3 regions of the Streptomyces sp. NPDC047081 genome follow, and region 2 is predicted to be linked to each of the others. Evidence: riboswitches for the same ligand, from Rfam matches in the RefSeq annotation. Region 2 holds a riboswitch; each other region holds the start of a gene.

Region 1 (4,443 bases), on a different contig from region 2:
GCTCGGCGCGTGCGGTGTCGGGCATACGAGGGTCCCCCTGGGTGTCGTTCGATGTCGGCGGCGTACGGGCCGCGGGCCGCACTGAAGCACGGCCGTGGCCTGCGCGGACTGGGCTGCGCGGACCCCGGCCCGTACGCCGGACGGTTGTTCGGATGAGCTCGCTCGGATCAGACGGCGAGCGCCTGGGCCCGGCGCTTCACCTCCGTGCCGCGATTCTCGCTGAGGGCCTGTGCCGGGGTGCCCGGCAGGCTCTCGTCCGGGGTGAAGAGCCACTCCAGCATCTCTTCGTCGGTGAAGCCGTCGTCCCGCAGGAGCGTCAGGGTCCCGGACAGGCCCTTGACGACCTTCTGCTCAGCCCCGTCGATGAAGGCGGCGGGGACGTGCAGCGCGCGGTTCTCACCACGGCGTACGGCGATGAGCTGGCCCTCCTTGACCAGCTGCCGCACACGCGTCACCTCGACGTCCAGCATCTCTGCGATGTCGGGGAGGGTGAGCCAGGCGGGGACGAGAGCATCGATCTTTGCGTCAATCTCGGTCACGACAACAAGCCTGCCATCCCGGACTGACAGTCGGAAGCCAGACCCGTCCGACCTGGGGTTCCGGGTCAGGCCGTGGCCGCTTTCAATGGTTTCGCCGGATCCGAAAGCAGCTCCGGGTCCATGACCGTGCCCGCCTCGATCAGCCGCCTCCCCTGCGCCAGGTCCCGCGGCCGGCCCACCGCCAGCAGGGCGATCAGGCGGTTCTCGCGCAGCCAGCACACCGACCAGGCCGGGCCGGCCGGGTCGCCGCGCCACAGGGTCGTGTCGGCGGAGGTGTGGTGGCCGGCGTACTGGACGAAGCGGCCGAACTGCTCGGACCAGAAGTACGGAACCGGGTCGTAGACCGCCGGGGGCTCCCCGGTGGCCTCGCCGATGATGTTCGCGGCGACCGTGCGCGGGCCCTGGAGGGCGTTGTCCCAGTGGTGGACCAGCAGCCGCTCGCCGTAGCGCCCGGACGGGAAGGACGCGCAGTCGCCGACGGCGTAGACGTCCGGTGCCGAGGTGCGCAGGTGGACGTCGGCGACGACCTCGCGCTGCGCGCCGAGCTCGATGCCGGAGCCGGTGAGCCAGGCGGTGGCGGGGCGGGCGCCGATGCCGACGACGACCGCGCCCGCGGGCACGCGCGTGTGGTCGTCGAGGACGACCGCGCCGGGCTCGATGCGCGCCACGCGCGCGTGCGTACGCAGTACGGCGCCCGCGTCGCCGTACCAGCCGGCCATCCGCGTGGCCACCTCGGCGGGCAGCGCGCCCGCGAGCGGCCGGTCGGCGGCCTCGACGACGGTGACCGCGCAGCCCGCCTCGCGCGCGGCGGTGGCGAACTCGGCGCCGATCCAGCCCGCGCCGACGACCACGATGTCGTGCTGCCGCGCGAGCACGGGCCGCAGCCGCTCGGCGTCGTCCAGGGTGCGCAGCAGATGCACGCCGGGCACGCCCTCGGTGCCCGGCAGCATGATCGGTTCGGCGCCGGTGGCGAGCACCAGGACGTCGTACGGCACCGGGCCCGTCTCGGTGTCCAGCTCGTGCTCGCCGGGGCGCACGCCCAGCGCCTCGCGGCCGAGGCTGAGCTCGATGCCGAGGGCCTCGAAGTCGACGTCGAAGGCGGAGCCCTCGGCCTTGCCGAGCAGCACGGCCTTGGACAGCGGCGGCCGGTCGTACGGCTGATGGGGCTCTGCGCCGATCAGGGTGACGGTGCCGGTGAATCCCTGCTCGCGCAGGGCGACGGCGGTCTGGACGCCGGCCATGCCCGCGCCGACCACGACCACCCTCCGCTGCGACTTCGTCGTCTGCTCGCTCACCTGATCACCATAGTCAACTGACAATTTGTCAGTCAGCGGTCGTGCTCACTCAGTGACCTGCTCCACAACGCTCGTGCCGCTGCCGGGCTGCGACTCCCACTCCCAGGTCTCCTCAAGCCGCACGCGCCCGTCCGGCAACTCCACCACCGTGGACACACAGTGGCCGGAAGAGGTCGTCCCGTCCCGCTTGAGCTGCACGTACCGGAAGTCCAGCCGGTCACCCGACCGAGTGCCCACGAGATGTCCGCGCACGACGTCGCCGCCCGCGTACTCGGCCCAGATCTCGCTGTCCTTCTCGTGGTAGGCGAACCGGGTACGGGTACCCACCTGACCTGGGGCCTGGTCGGCGACGGGCGCGAGGACGAGGCCGTCCAGCGAGCGGGGCATGGCGGGAGGCTCCCTTACCGAGGCTTGGCGGGTCGGGCTAGGGTGGCCAACGTACAAGCACTCGCGGGAGCCCGGACGCACCGGGCTGAGAGGGAGGCTGGCGGCCTCCGACCGTACGAACCTGATCCGGGTCATGCCGGCGAAGGGAGGGGCTGGACGCCCATGTCGTCACGTACGTCAGACGTCCTCGTCATCGGGGGCGGAATCATCGGCCTGGTCACGGCCTGGCGTGCCGCGCAGCGCGGGTTCGCCACGGCCGTGGTGGACCCCGAGCCGGGCGGCGGGGCCGCCCAGGTGGCCGCCGGGATGCTGGCCGCCGTAACCGAGCTGCACTACGGCGAGCAGACTCTGCTCGGCCTCAATCTGGCCTCGGCCCGCCGGTATCCGGACTTCGCGGCCGAGCTCTCCGACGTCACCGGCCACGACCTCGGCTACCGCCGCTGCGGCACACTCGCCGTCGCCCTGGACGCGGACGACCGCGCCCATCTGCGCGAACTGCACGCCCTGCAGCAGCAGTCGGGGCTGGAGTCCGAGTGGCTGTCCGGGCGCGACTGCCGGCGCCTGGAGCCGATGCTCGCGCCGGGCGTGCGCGGGGGGCTCAGGGTCGACGGCGACCACCAGATCGACCCGCGACGGCTCGCACGCGCGCTGGTGGCCGCGTGCGAGCACGCGGGCGTGGTCTTCCACCGCACCTGGGCCGAGCGCTTCGACGTCGTACGGGAGCGCGCTTCCGGGATCACCACGACCGACGGCACCGCGCTGGGCGCGGGCCAGGTGGTCCTGGCGGCCGGCAGCCTCAGCGGGCGGCTGCCGGGCGTCCCGGACGACGTACTGCCGCCCGTACGGCCGGTGAAGGGCCAGGTGTTGCGGCTGACCGTGCCGAAGCGGTACGCGCCGTTCCTGAGCCGTACCGTGCGCGCGGTGGTGCGCGGCAGCAGCGTCTACCTGGTGCCGCGCGAGAACGGCGAGCTGGTGGTCGGCGCGACCAGCGAGGAGCTCGGCTGGGACACCACGGTGACCGCGGGCGGCGTCTACGAGCTGCTGCGCGACGCGCACGAGCTGGTCCCCGGCATCACCGAGCTGCCGCTCACGGAGACCCGCGCGGGTCTGCGCCCCGGCTCCCCCGACAACGCCCCGCTGCTCGGCCCGACGCAGCTCCCCGGGCTCCTGCTGGCCACCGGCCACTACCGCAACGGCGTGCTGCTGACGCCCGTGACCGGCGACGCCATGGCGCATGTCCTGGCCACCGGTGAACTCCCGGACGAGGCCCGCCCGTTCACGCCGAAGCGCTTCGCGCGCGTGGAGCAGCCCGCATGAACATCTCCGTCAACGGAGAGCCCCGCCGGTTCGCCCCCGGCACGGCTCTCGACACCGTCGTACGCACGCTCACCCCGGCTCCGTCCGGAGTGGCCGCCGCCCTGAACGAGACCGTCGTCCCGCGCGCGCAGTGGCCGTCGACGCCCCTGTCCGACGGGGACCGCGTCGAGGTCCTCACCGCCGTCCAAGGAGGCTGACCCATGGCCGACGACCCCCTTGTCATCGGCGGTACGTCCTTCACGTCCCGCCTGATCATGGGCACCGGCGGTGCCCCCAGCCTCGACGTCCTGGAGCGGGCCCTGGTGGCCTCCGGCACGGAGCTGACCACGGTCGCGATGCGCCGCGTGGACCCCTCGGTGCACGGCTCCGTCCTGTCCGTGCTGCGGAAGCTCGGCATCCAGGTGCTGCCGAACACCGCCGGCTGCTTCACGGCCGGGGAGGCCGTCCTCACCGCCCGTCTCGCGCGCGAGGCCCTCGGCACCGACCTCATCAAGGTCGAGGTCATCGCCGACGAACGCACCCTGCTGCCCGACCCGATCGAGCTGCTCGATGCGGCCGAGACCCTGGTCGACGACGGCTTCACCGTGCTGCCGTACACCAACGACGACCCGGTCCTCGCCCGCAGGCTGGAGGACGTCGGCTGCGCGGCGATCATGCCGCTGGGCTCGCCGATCGGCTCCGGGCTCGGCATCCGCAACCCGCACAACTTCCAGCTGATCGTCGAGCACGCGCGCGTACCGGTGATCCTGGACGCGGGCGCCGGTACGGCCTCGGACGCGGCGCTCGCCATGGAGCTGGGGTGCGCGGGCGTGATGCTCGCCTCGGCGGTCACGCGGGCGCAGGAGCCGGAGCTGATGGCCGAGGCGATGCGGCACGCGGTGGAGGCGGGGCGGCTGGCCCGGCGG
Region 2 (4,443 bases):
GCCGGACCCGCCGCTGCGGGAGGTCGCGGTGGTGAGCGTGACGATCGAGACGGCGGGAAGACGCCTGACGGAGGTACGCCAGCTCATGGCGGACGGGGCGGTACGCGACCGGAACTCCCCGCCCACGGAGAAGATGCTCCCCGGCGAGACCCCGGTCGCCGCGGCCCTCCGCTGCCTCGCCGAGGAACTCCGGGTGGACCCGCAGGACGTCACGGTCGCGGACAGCCCGCCGTCCCTGTCCGTCGAGCAGTCGGACTCACCGTCGTACCCCGGCCTCCCGTCCCGCTACCACCTGTACACGGTCACCGCGACCGTCCACGGCCTCCCCCGCACCCCCTTCACTACGGAGGAGGCCCCCGGCCACGGTGACGCGGCGGTGCGCACGCACCACTGGGAATGGCGGTAGGAGAGGTCACCCGTGTCGATCTGCGACACTGGTACAGCCATGCCAAAGCCCGGAGAACTTACTTTCGTCGCCCCCCGCGGAGCCCAGAAGCCGCCGCGGCATCTTGCCGATCTCACGCCTGCCGAGCGCAAGGACGTCGTCGCCGGGATCGGGGAGAAGCCGTTTCGTGCCAAGCAGCTGTCGCAGCACTACTTCGCGCGGTACGCGCACGACCCCGCGGAGTGGACCGACATCCCGGCCGCGGCCCGGCCCAAGCTGCAGGAGGCGCTGCTTCCCGAGCTGATGACCGTCGTGCGGCATCTGGCGACCGACCAGGGGACCACGCGGAAGACCCTGTGGCGGCTGTTCGACGGGACGCTCGTCGAGTCCGTGCTGATGCGGTACCCGGACCGGGTGACCATGTGCATCAGCTCGCAGGCGGGCTGTGGCATGAACTGCCCCTTCTGTGCCACCGGGCAGGCGGGGCTGGACCGGAATCTGTCCACCGCCGAGATCGTCCATCAGATTGTCGACGGAATGCGGGCGCTCCGGGACGGGGAAGTGCCCGGCGGGCCCGCGCGGCTCTCCAACATCGTCTTCATGGGGATGGGCGAGCCCCTCGCCAACTACAAGCGGGTCGTCGGGGCCGTCCGCGCGCTGACCGACCCAGCCCCTGACGGCCTCGGCCTCTCGCAGCGCGGGATCACCGTCTCGACCGTCGGACTCGTCCCCGCCATCCACCGCTTCGCCGACGAGGGCTTCAAGTGCCGGCTCGCCATCTCGCTGCACGCCCCCGACGACGAGCTGCGTGACACCCTCGTCCCCGTGAACACCAGGTGGAAGGTCCGCGAGGTCCTCGACGCCGGGTTCGAGTACGTGGAGAAGAGCGGGCGGCGGCTGAGTATCGAGTACGCGCTCATTCGCGACATCAACGACCAGGCCTGGCGCGGTGACCGGCTCGGGCGGCTGCTCAAGGGCAAGCCCGTGCACGTCAATCTCATTCCGCTGAACCCGACGCCCGGCTCGAAGTGGACCGCCTCCCGGCCCGAGGACGAGAAGGCGTTCGTCGAGGCCATCGCCGCGCACGGCGTTCCGGTGACCATCCGGGACACCCGCGGTCAGGAGATCGACGGGGCGTGTGGACAGCTCGCCGCCACCGAGCGGTAGTCTGACGTTCGTACGTACATCTTCATATCTGGCATTCGTATCCGACAGGGGAGCGCCACAGCGCTGAGAGTGCGGCAATCGGGCCGCAGACCCTCTGAACCTCGCCCAGGTCATTCTGGGTAGGAAGTTCGGTCATCACCGTGAACACCAAGAAGTACTGGGCTGCCGTCGTGGGCCTCGGCCTGGTCACGCTGTCCGCGTGCGGGTCCTCGTCCGGCGACGAGGGCTCCTCCTCCAAGACCGTCACGCTGGTCAGCCACGACTCCTGGGCCGTCTCCAAGAGCGTCCTCGCGGACTTCGAGAAGCAGTCCGGCTACAAGGTCCGGGTCCTCAAGGACGGCGACGCCGGACAGGCCGTCAACAAGGCCATCCTCACCAAGGACAACCCGCAGGGCGACGTCTTCTTCGGCGTCGACAACACCCTGCTCTCCCGGGCACTCGACAACGGGCTCTTCCAGTCGTACGAGGCGAAGGGCGCGGGCGAGATCAAGTCCGAGTTCCGCGTCGACCAGGACAAGCACCGGGTCACGCCCATCGACTCCGGCGACATCTGCGTCAACTACGACAAGGCGTACTTCAGCGCGCACAAGCTGACCCCGCCCCAGTCGTTCGACGATCTCGTCAAGCCCGAGTACAAGAACCTCCTCGTCACCGAGAACGCCTCCACCTCCTCGCCCGGCCTCGGCTTCCTGCTCGGCACCGCCGCGAAGTACGGGGACGACGGCTGGCAGGACTACTGGAAGAAGCTCAAGGCCAACGGCGTGAAGGTCGTCGACGGCTGGGAGCAGGCCTACAACGAGGAGTTCTCCGGGTCCGCCGGCGGCAAGAAGGCCAAGGCCGACCGGCCGCTCGTCGTCTCCTACGCCTCCTCCCCGCCCGCCGAGGTCATCTACGGCGACCCGAAACCGAAGACCGCGCCGACCGGGGTGTCGTACGGGACCTGCTTCCGGCAGATCGAGTACGCGGGACTGCTCAGCAACGCCCAGAACACCAAGGGCGGCAAGGCCTTCATCGACTTCCTGGTCGGCAAGGAGTTCCAGGAGGACATGCCGCTGAACATGTTCGTCTACCCGGTGCGGGAGGGCGCGACGGTCCCGGCGGAGTTCGAGAAGTACGGCAAGCCGGCCACCGACCCCGAGACGATGGCGCCCGACAAGATCGCCGACAACCGTGACCAGTGGGTCAAGTCGTGGACGTCACTCGTACTGAAGTAGCACGACCGCCGAAGGCGAACGGCGGGAGCGCGGCACGGCTCGGGCTCATGGCCCTGCCCGTCGCGTTCTTCGCCGTCTTCTTCGCCTGGCCCGTCGCGGCCATCGTGGCGCGCGGGCTGAAGGTCGACGGGGCCTGGCAGTTCGGGCGGATCCTCGATGTCGTCGCCCAGGACGACATCCGGCACGTGCTCTGGTTCACCACCTGGCAGGCGCTCGCCTCCACCGCGCTCACGCTGCTGATCGCGCTCCCCGGCGCATACGTCTTCGCGCGCTTCGACTTCCCGGGCAAGCAGGTGCTGCGGGCCGTCGTCACCGTCCCGTTCGTGCTGCCGACCGTCGTCGTCGGTACGGCGTTCCTGGCGCTCCTCGGGCGCGGGGGACTGCTCGACGAGCTGTGGGGCGTACGGCTGGACACCACCGTCTGGGCCATCCTGCTGGCGCACGTCTTCTTCAACTACGCGGTCGTCGTACGGACCGTCGGCGGCCTGTGGGCCCAGCTCGACCCGCGGCAGGAGGAAGCCGCGCGGATGCTGGGAGCCTCGCCCCTGAAGGCCTGGCGCAAGGTCACGCTCCCGGCCCTCGCGCCCGCCGTGGCCGCCGCCGCGCTCATGGTCTTCCTCTTCACCTTCACCTCCTTCGGCGTGGTCCAGATCCTCGGCGGGCCGACCTTCTCCACGCTCGAAGTCGAGATCTACCGGCAGACCTCCGAGATCTTCGACCTCTCCACGGCCGCCGTCCTCACCATCGTCCAGTTCGCGGCGGTGGGCGCGATCCTCGCCGTGCACGCGTGGACGGTACGGCGGCGGGAGACCGCCCTGCGCCTGGTGGACGCGGGCACGACGGCCCGACGGCCGCGCGGGACCGGGCAGTGGGCGCTGCTCGCCGGAGTCCTGGCCACCGTCGCCGTACTGCTCCTGCTGCCGCTCGCCGTGCTCGTCCAACGCTCCCTGGACGCCCCCGACTTCGGCTACTACCGCGCGCTGACCCACGAGGACGGCGGCACCTTCCTCGTCCCGCCGATCCAGGCGATCGGCAACTCGCTCCAGTACGCCCTCGCCGCCACCGCCATCGCCGTGCTGATCGGCGCTCTCGCCGCCGCGGCCCTCGCGCGCCGGGACGCCGGGCGGCTGGTGCGTGGCTTCGACGCGCTGCTGATGCTGCCGCTGGGCGTCTCCGCGGTGACCGTCGGCTTCGGGTTCCTGATCGCCCTCGACGAGCCGCCGCTGGACCTGAGGTCCTCCTGGATCCTGGTGCCGCTCGCGCAGGCGCTGGTGGGCGTCCCCTTCGTCGTACGGACCATGCTGCCCGTGCTGCGGGCCGTGGACGGACGGCTGAGGGAGGCCGCGGCCGTCCTCGGGGCCTCGCCGTGGCGGGTGTGGCGGGAGGTCGATCTGCCGATGGTGCGGCGGGCGCTGCTGGTCGCGGCGGGGTTCGCGTTCGCGGTGTCGCTGGGGGAGTTCGGGGCGACCGTGTTCATCGCGCGGCCCGACAACCCGACGCTGCCGGTCGCCGTGGCCCGGCTGCTCGGCCGGCCCGGTGACCTCAACTACGGCCAGGCGATGGCCCTTTCGACGATTCTGATGGTGGTGTGCGCGGTGGCGCTGCTGGTCCTTGAGCGGCTCCGTACCGACCGGACCGGGGAGTTCTAGATGCTGCTGAGCCTTGAGGACGCCACCG
Region 3 (4,443 bases), on a different contig from region 2:
ATGATGAGCTTTCTCGTCTCCGAGGAGCTCTCCTTCCGTATTCCGGTGGAGCTGCGTTACGAGCCCTGTGATCCGTATGCCGTGCGGCTGACCTTCCATCTGCCCGGGGACGCCCCGGTGACCTGGGCGTTCGGCCGGGAGTTGCTGATCGACGGGGTGGGGCGGCCGTGCGGGGACGGGGACGTGCGGGTCTCGCCCGCCGAACCGGACTCGCTGTGCGAGGTCCTGATCCGGCTTCAGGTCGGCCGCGACCAGGCCCTGTTCCGCTCGTCGACGGCGCCTCTCATCGCGTTCCTCGACCGCACGGACAAGTTGGTGCCGCTGGGGCAGGAGGGCGCCCTCGCGGACTTCGACGCCCATCTCGACGAGGCGCTGGACCGCATCCTGGCGGAGGAACAGAGCGCGGGCTGAAGCGGGCGATGAGGCCGAAGGAACGCTTCGGCACGAGGCTGAGGGAACGCATGGGCGCGGGGTCGCGAGTCGGCTGAAGAGGTGCAGGAACGCTTCTGCGGCAGTGGGCGGGAGTCGGGAGCGGGTCCGAGTCGGAGGTGGGCCGGAGGCGGCAGCGGACCGGAGCTGGCTGCGGGCGGGCTTTGGAAGCGGGCCAGAGTCGGAAGCGGGTCGGAGACTGCAGTGGGCCGGAATCGGCAGCGGACCGGAATCGGCAGCGGACCGGAATCGGCCCTCCCGTCTCAGCGCTCACCGCATCGGCCCTCCCCGCTTCACCGCTTACGGCGCCGGCCCCTCCCCCCGCGTGCCGGTGCCGCCGGTGCTGTGCCCGCCGTTGCCGTCGTCGGTACCGCACCCGGTTCAGGGCGGTCGGCCGCGACCACCAGGGCCGCGAGCAGGGTGGTGACCGGTACCGAGGCGACCAGGCCGATCGAGCCGACCAGTGTGCGCACGATCTCCTCGGCGACCAGCTCGCTGTTGGCGACCGTGCCGACACTGCTCTGGGCGATGGAGAAGAGCAGCAGCAGCGGCAGCGCGGCGCCCGCGTAGGCGAGGACCAGCGTGTTGACCACGGACGCGATGTGGTCGCGGCCGATCCGGATGCCCGCGCGGTACAGCCCGCGCCAGCCCATCGCCGGGTTCGCCTCGTGCAACTCCCAGACGGCGGAGGTCTGCGTGACCGTCACGTCGTCCAGGACACCGAGCGAGCCGATGATGACGCCCGCGAGCAGCAGACCGCTCATGTCGATCGACGGATACAGGCCGTGGATCAGGCCGGTGTTGTCGTCGGTGTTGCCGGTGAGGGCCGCCCAGTCGATGAACTCCGAGCCGAGGATGCCGATCAGTATCAGCGAGATCAGGGTGCCGAGCACGGCTACGGACGTACGGGCCGACAGCCCGTGGCAGATGTAGAGGGCGATCAGCATGATGGCGCTCGACCCGATCACCGCCACGAGCAGCGGGTTCGAGCCCTGCAGGATCGCGGGCAGGATGAAGAAGTTCAGGATCAGGAAGCTGATGGCCAGCGCCACCAGCGCCATGATGCCCCGCAGTCGCCCCACCACCACGACGGCGAGCGCGAAGATACCGGCGAGCAGGGCCATCGGGAACCGGCGGTTCACGTCGGTCACCGAGTACTGCAGGTCCTTGGGCGCCGAGGGCTCGTAGGCGACCACGACCTTCTCGCCCTCGTGCAACTGCCGTGACTGGTCCGGCTGCACGATCTCGGTGAACGTACGGCCCTTGTCCTTGCCCGAGTCGACGCGGATCGTCGCCTTCTTGCAGGTGCCGTTCTCCTCCTGCTTCGCGGAGGAGTTTCCGGTGGTGGAGGTGTCACCGGTCGAGGACCCGCTGGAGGCGTTCACCGACTTGCAGCTCACGCTCACGACCTTGGTGACGGTCGCCTGCTGGGTCTGCCGGTCGAAGCCCACGCCGGTGCGCTCGTGAGCCGGTGCGCCGCCGGGCCACAGCACCGCGAGGCCCACCACTACGGCCGCGGCGAACGGGATGAGGATCGCCGCGATGACCTTGCGCAGGTGCTTGGAGACAGGGGCGGCCGGGCCATGGCTGTGACTGTGGCCGTGTCCGCCACCTGATCCGTGGCCCTGCTCGCCGCCCGATCCATGCCCGTGTCCGCGACCGTGGTCGTGCCCCGACCCGTGGTCGTGTCCACGGTCGTGCCCCGACCCGTGGATGTGCGGTGGCTCCGGGGGCTGATGTGTCGTGGTCACCGCCCGATCATCGCAAGAACGACAGGGGCCCCCTGTTCACCGCGCCCGAATTGACGCTAGCGTGGAGGCACCTTTGCACACGCGGGAGCTCGGAGCACCGGGCTGAGAGGGCGCTGACCTCCGTCCCAGCGATGTTTCACGTGGAACATCACCGAAGTCGAGTGATGTTCGCCACGAGGCATCGACAGACGGAAATCGCTGCGTCGACCGCCGAACCTGTTACCGGGTAATGCCGGCGTAGGGAGTAGGTCTCATGACCATCAAGGACGCACGCACGCCTGCCTCCAGCCAGGACGAACAGCTCATTCGGGGGGAAAAGCCCCAGGATGAACGGTCCCAGGGCGAACAGGCCCAGGAGGCCGGGAAGTCCATCGGCTGGCACAAGGCATACGTCGAGGGCTCGCGCCCCGATCTGCGGGTGCCGGTCCGTCAGGTGCACCTCACCAACGGGCAGTCGGTCACGCTGTACGACACCTCTGGCCCGTACACCGATCCGCTCACCGACACGGACGTCCGCAGGGGGCTCGCCCCGCTGCGGGAGAACTGGATCATCGGCCGCGGCGACACCGAGGAGTACGCGGGCCGGCCCGTCCGCCCCGAGGACGACGGGATCAAGCACACCGCGCCGCGCGGTGGCCTGCGCAACCTCGACGCCGTCTTCCCGGGGCGTCCGCGGCAGCCGCGCCGCAGCCGTGACGGCAGGGCGGTCACGCAACTGGCGTACGCACGCCGGGGCGAGGTCACGCCCGAGATGGAGTACGTGGCCATCCGGGAGAACGTGTCCCCCGAGGTCGTCCGCGAGGAGATCGCGGCCGGACGCGCGGTGCTGCCGGCCAACGTCAACCACCCGGAGATCGAGCCGATGATCATCGGCAAGCGGTTCCTGGTGAAGGTCAACGCCAACATCGGCAACTCCGCGGTCACCTCCTCCATCGAGGAGGAGGTCGAGAAGATGACCTGGGCGACCCGCTGGGGCGCCGACACGGTCATGGACCTGTCCACCGGCCGCAACATCCACACCACCCGCGAATGGGTGCTGCGCAACTCCCCCGTCCCCATCGGCACCGTCCCGCTCTACCAGGCGCTGGAGAAGGTCGACGGCCGCGCCGAGGAGCTGACCTGGGAGATCTACAAGGACACGGTCATCGAACAGGCCGAGCAGGGCGTGGACTACATGACCGTCCACGCGGGCGTGCGCCTGCCGTACGTACCGCTCACCGCGAACCGCAAGACCGGCATCGTCTCGCGCGGTGGCTCGATCATGGCCGCGTGGTGCCTCGCGCACCACAAGGAATCGTTCCTGTACGAGAACTTCGAGGAGCTCTGCGAGATCCTCGCCGCCTACGACGTCACGTACTCGCTCGGCGACGGCCTCAGGCCCGGCTCGATCGCGGACGCCAACGACGAGGCGCAGTTCGCGGAGTTGCGCACGCTGGGGGAACTCAACACGATCGCCAAGCGTTTCAACGTACAGACCATGATCGAGGGCCCGGGACATGTCCCGATGCACAAGATCAAGGAGAACATCGACCTTCAGCAGGAGATCTGTGATGAAGCTCCGTTCTATACGCTCGGCCCGCTGACGACGGACGTCGCGCCGGCGTACGACCACATCACCTCCGGCATCGGTGCCGCGATGATCGCCTGGTGGGGCACGGCGATGCTCTGCTACGTCACGCCCAAGGAGCACCTGGGCCTGCCCAACCGGGACGACGTCAAGACCGGCGTCATCACCTACAAGATCGCCGCCCATGCGGCCGACCTCGCCAAGGGCCACCCCGGGGCGCAGGACTGGGACGACGCCCTGTCCGACGCCCGCTTCGAGTTCCGGTGGGAGGACCAGTTCAACCTGGCCCTCGACCCGGACACGGCACGGGAGTTCCACGACGAGACGCTTCCGGCGGAGCCCGCCAAGACCGCCCACTTCTGCTCGATGTGCGGGCCGAAGTTCTGCTCGATGAAGATCTCCCAGGACATCCGCCGCGAGCACGGCGGCAGTCGGGTGGAGATCGAGGAGGGCATGGCGTTGAAGTCGAAGGAGTTCGCGGCGAGCGGGAACCGGGTGTATCTGCCGATCGCGGACTGACGTCCGGAGGTCGAGGCCTGAGCAGGCACCACCGGTGGAATCGTCAAGGGACGAGGACGATCTTGCCTGTGGTGCGCTTGGCCTCGATGGCTCGGTGGGCCTCGGATGCCTCGGCCAGGGGGTAGGTCCGCTGGACCTGGACACGCAGTCGGCCGGATTCGATGCGTTCGGTGACCT

Evidence for each region. A riboswitch is a leader RNA that binds a small molecule or an ion and turns the genes downstream of it on or off. The one in region 2 is predicted to bind thiamine pyrophosphate.
Region 1: another riboswitch for thiamine pyrophosphate. It lies ahead of thiO (glycine oxidase ThiO); the one in region 2 lies ahead of ABZ848_RS33870 (thiamine ABC transporter substrate-binding protein).
Region 3: another riboswitch for thiamine pyrophosphate. It lies ahead of thiC (phosphomethylpyrimidine synthase ThiC); the one in region 2 lies ahead of ABZ848_RS33870 (thiamine ABC transporter substrate-binding protein).

Annotation. Positions count from the first base shown of each region.
Region 1 is NZ_JBEYUY010000032.1:19,034-23,476, forward strand. It holds gene thiE (thiamine phosphate synthase) at 1-25, opposite strand, end outside; gene ABZ848_RS40695 (Rv2175c family DNA-binding protein) at 168-539, opposite strand; gene ABZ848_RS40700 (FAD-dependent oxidoreductase) at 605-1,834, opposite strand; gene ABZ848_RS40705 (hypothetical protein) at 1,880-2,221, opposite strand; TPP riboswitch at 2,275-2,386, shown strand; gene thiO (glycine oxidase ThiO) at 2,384-3,538, shown strand; gene thiS (sulfur carrier protein ThiS) at 3,535-3,735, shown strand; gene ABZ848_RS40720 (thiazole synthase) at 3,739-4,443, shown strand, end outside.
Region 2 is NZ_JBEYUY010000022.1:93,616-98,058, forward strand. It holds gene ABZ848_RS33860 (NUDIX hydrolase) at 1-406, shown strand, start outside; gene rlmN (23S rRNA (adenine(2503)-C(2))-methyltransferase RlmN) at 446-1,552, shown strand; TPP riboswitch at 1,589-1,696, shown strand; gene ABZ848_RS33870 (thiamine ABC transporter substrate-binding protein) at 1,693-2,766, shown strand; gene ABZ848_RS33875 (iron ABC transporter permease) at 2,814-4,415, shown strand; gene ABZ848_RS33880 (ABC transporter ATP-binding protein) at 4,416-4,443, shown strand, end outside.
Region 3 is NZ_JBEYUY010000012.1:65,435-69,877, forward strand. It holds gene ABZ848_RS23630 (SsgA family sporulation/cell division regulator) at 1-411, shown strand, start outside; gene ABZ848_RS23635 (YibE/F family protein) at 723-2,180, opposite strand; TPP riboswitch at 2,252-2,441, shown strand; gene thiC (phosphomethylpyrimidine synthase ThiC) at 2,434-4,266, shown strand; gene ABZ848_RS23645 (NADP-dependent oxidoreductase) at 4,310-4,443, opposite strand, start outside.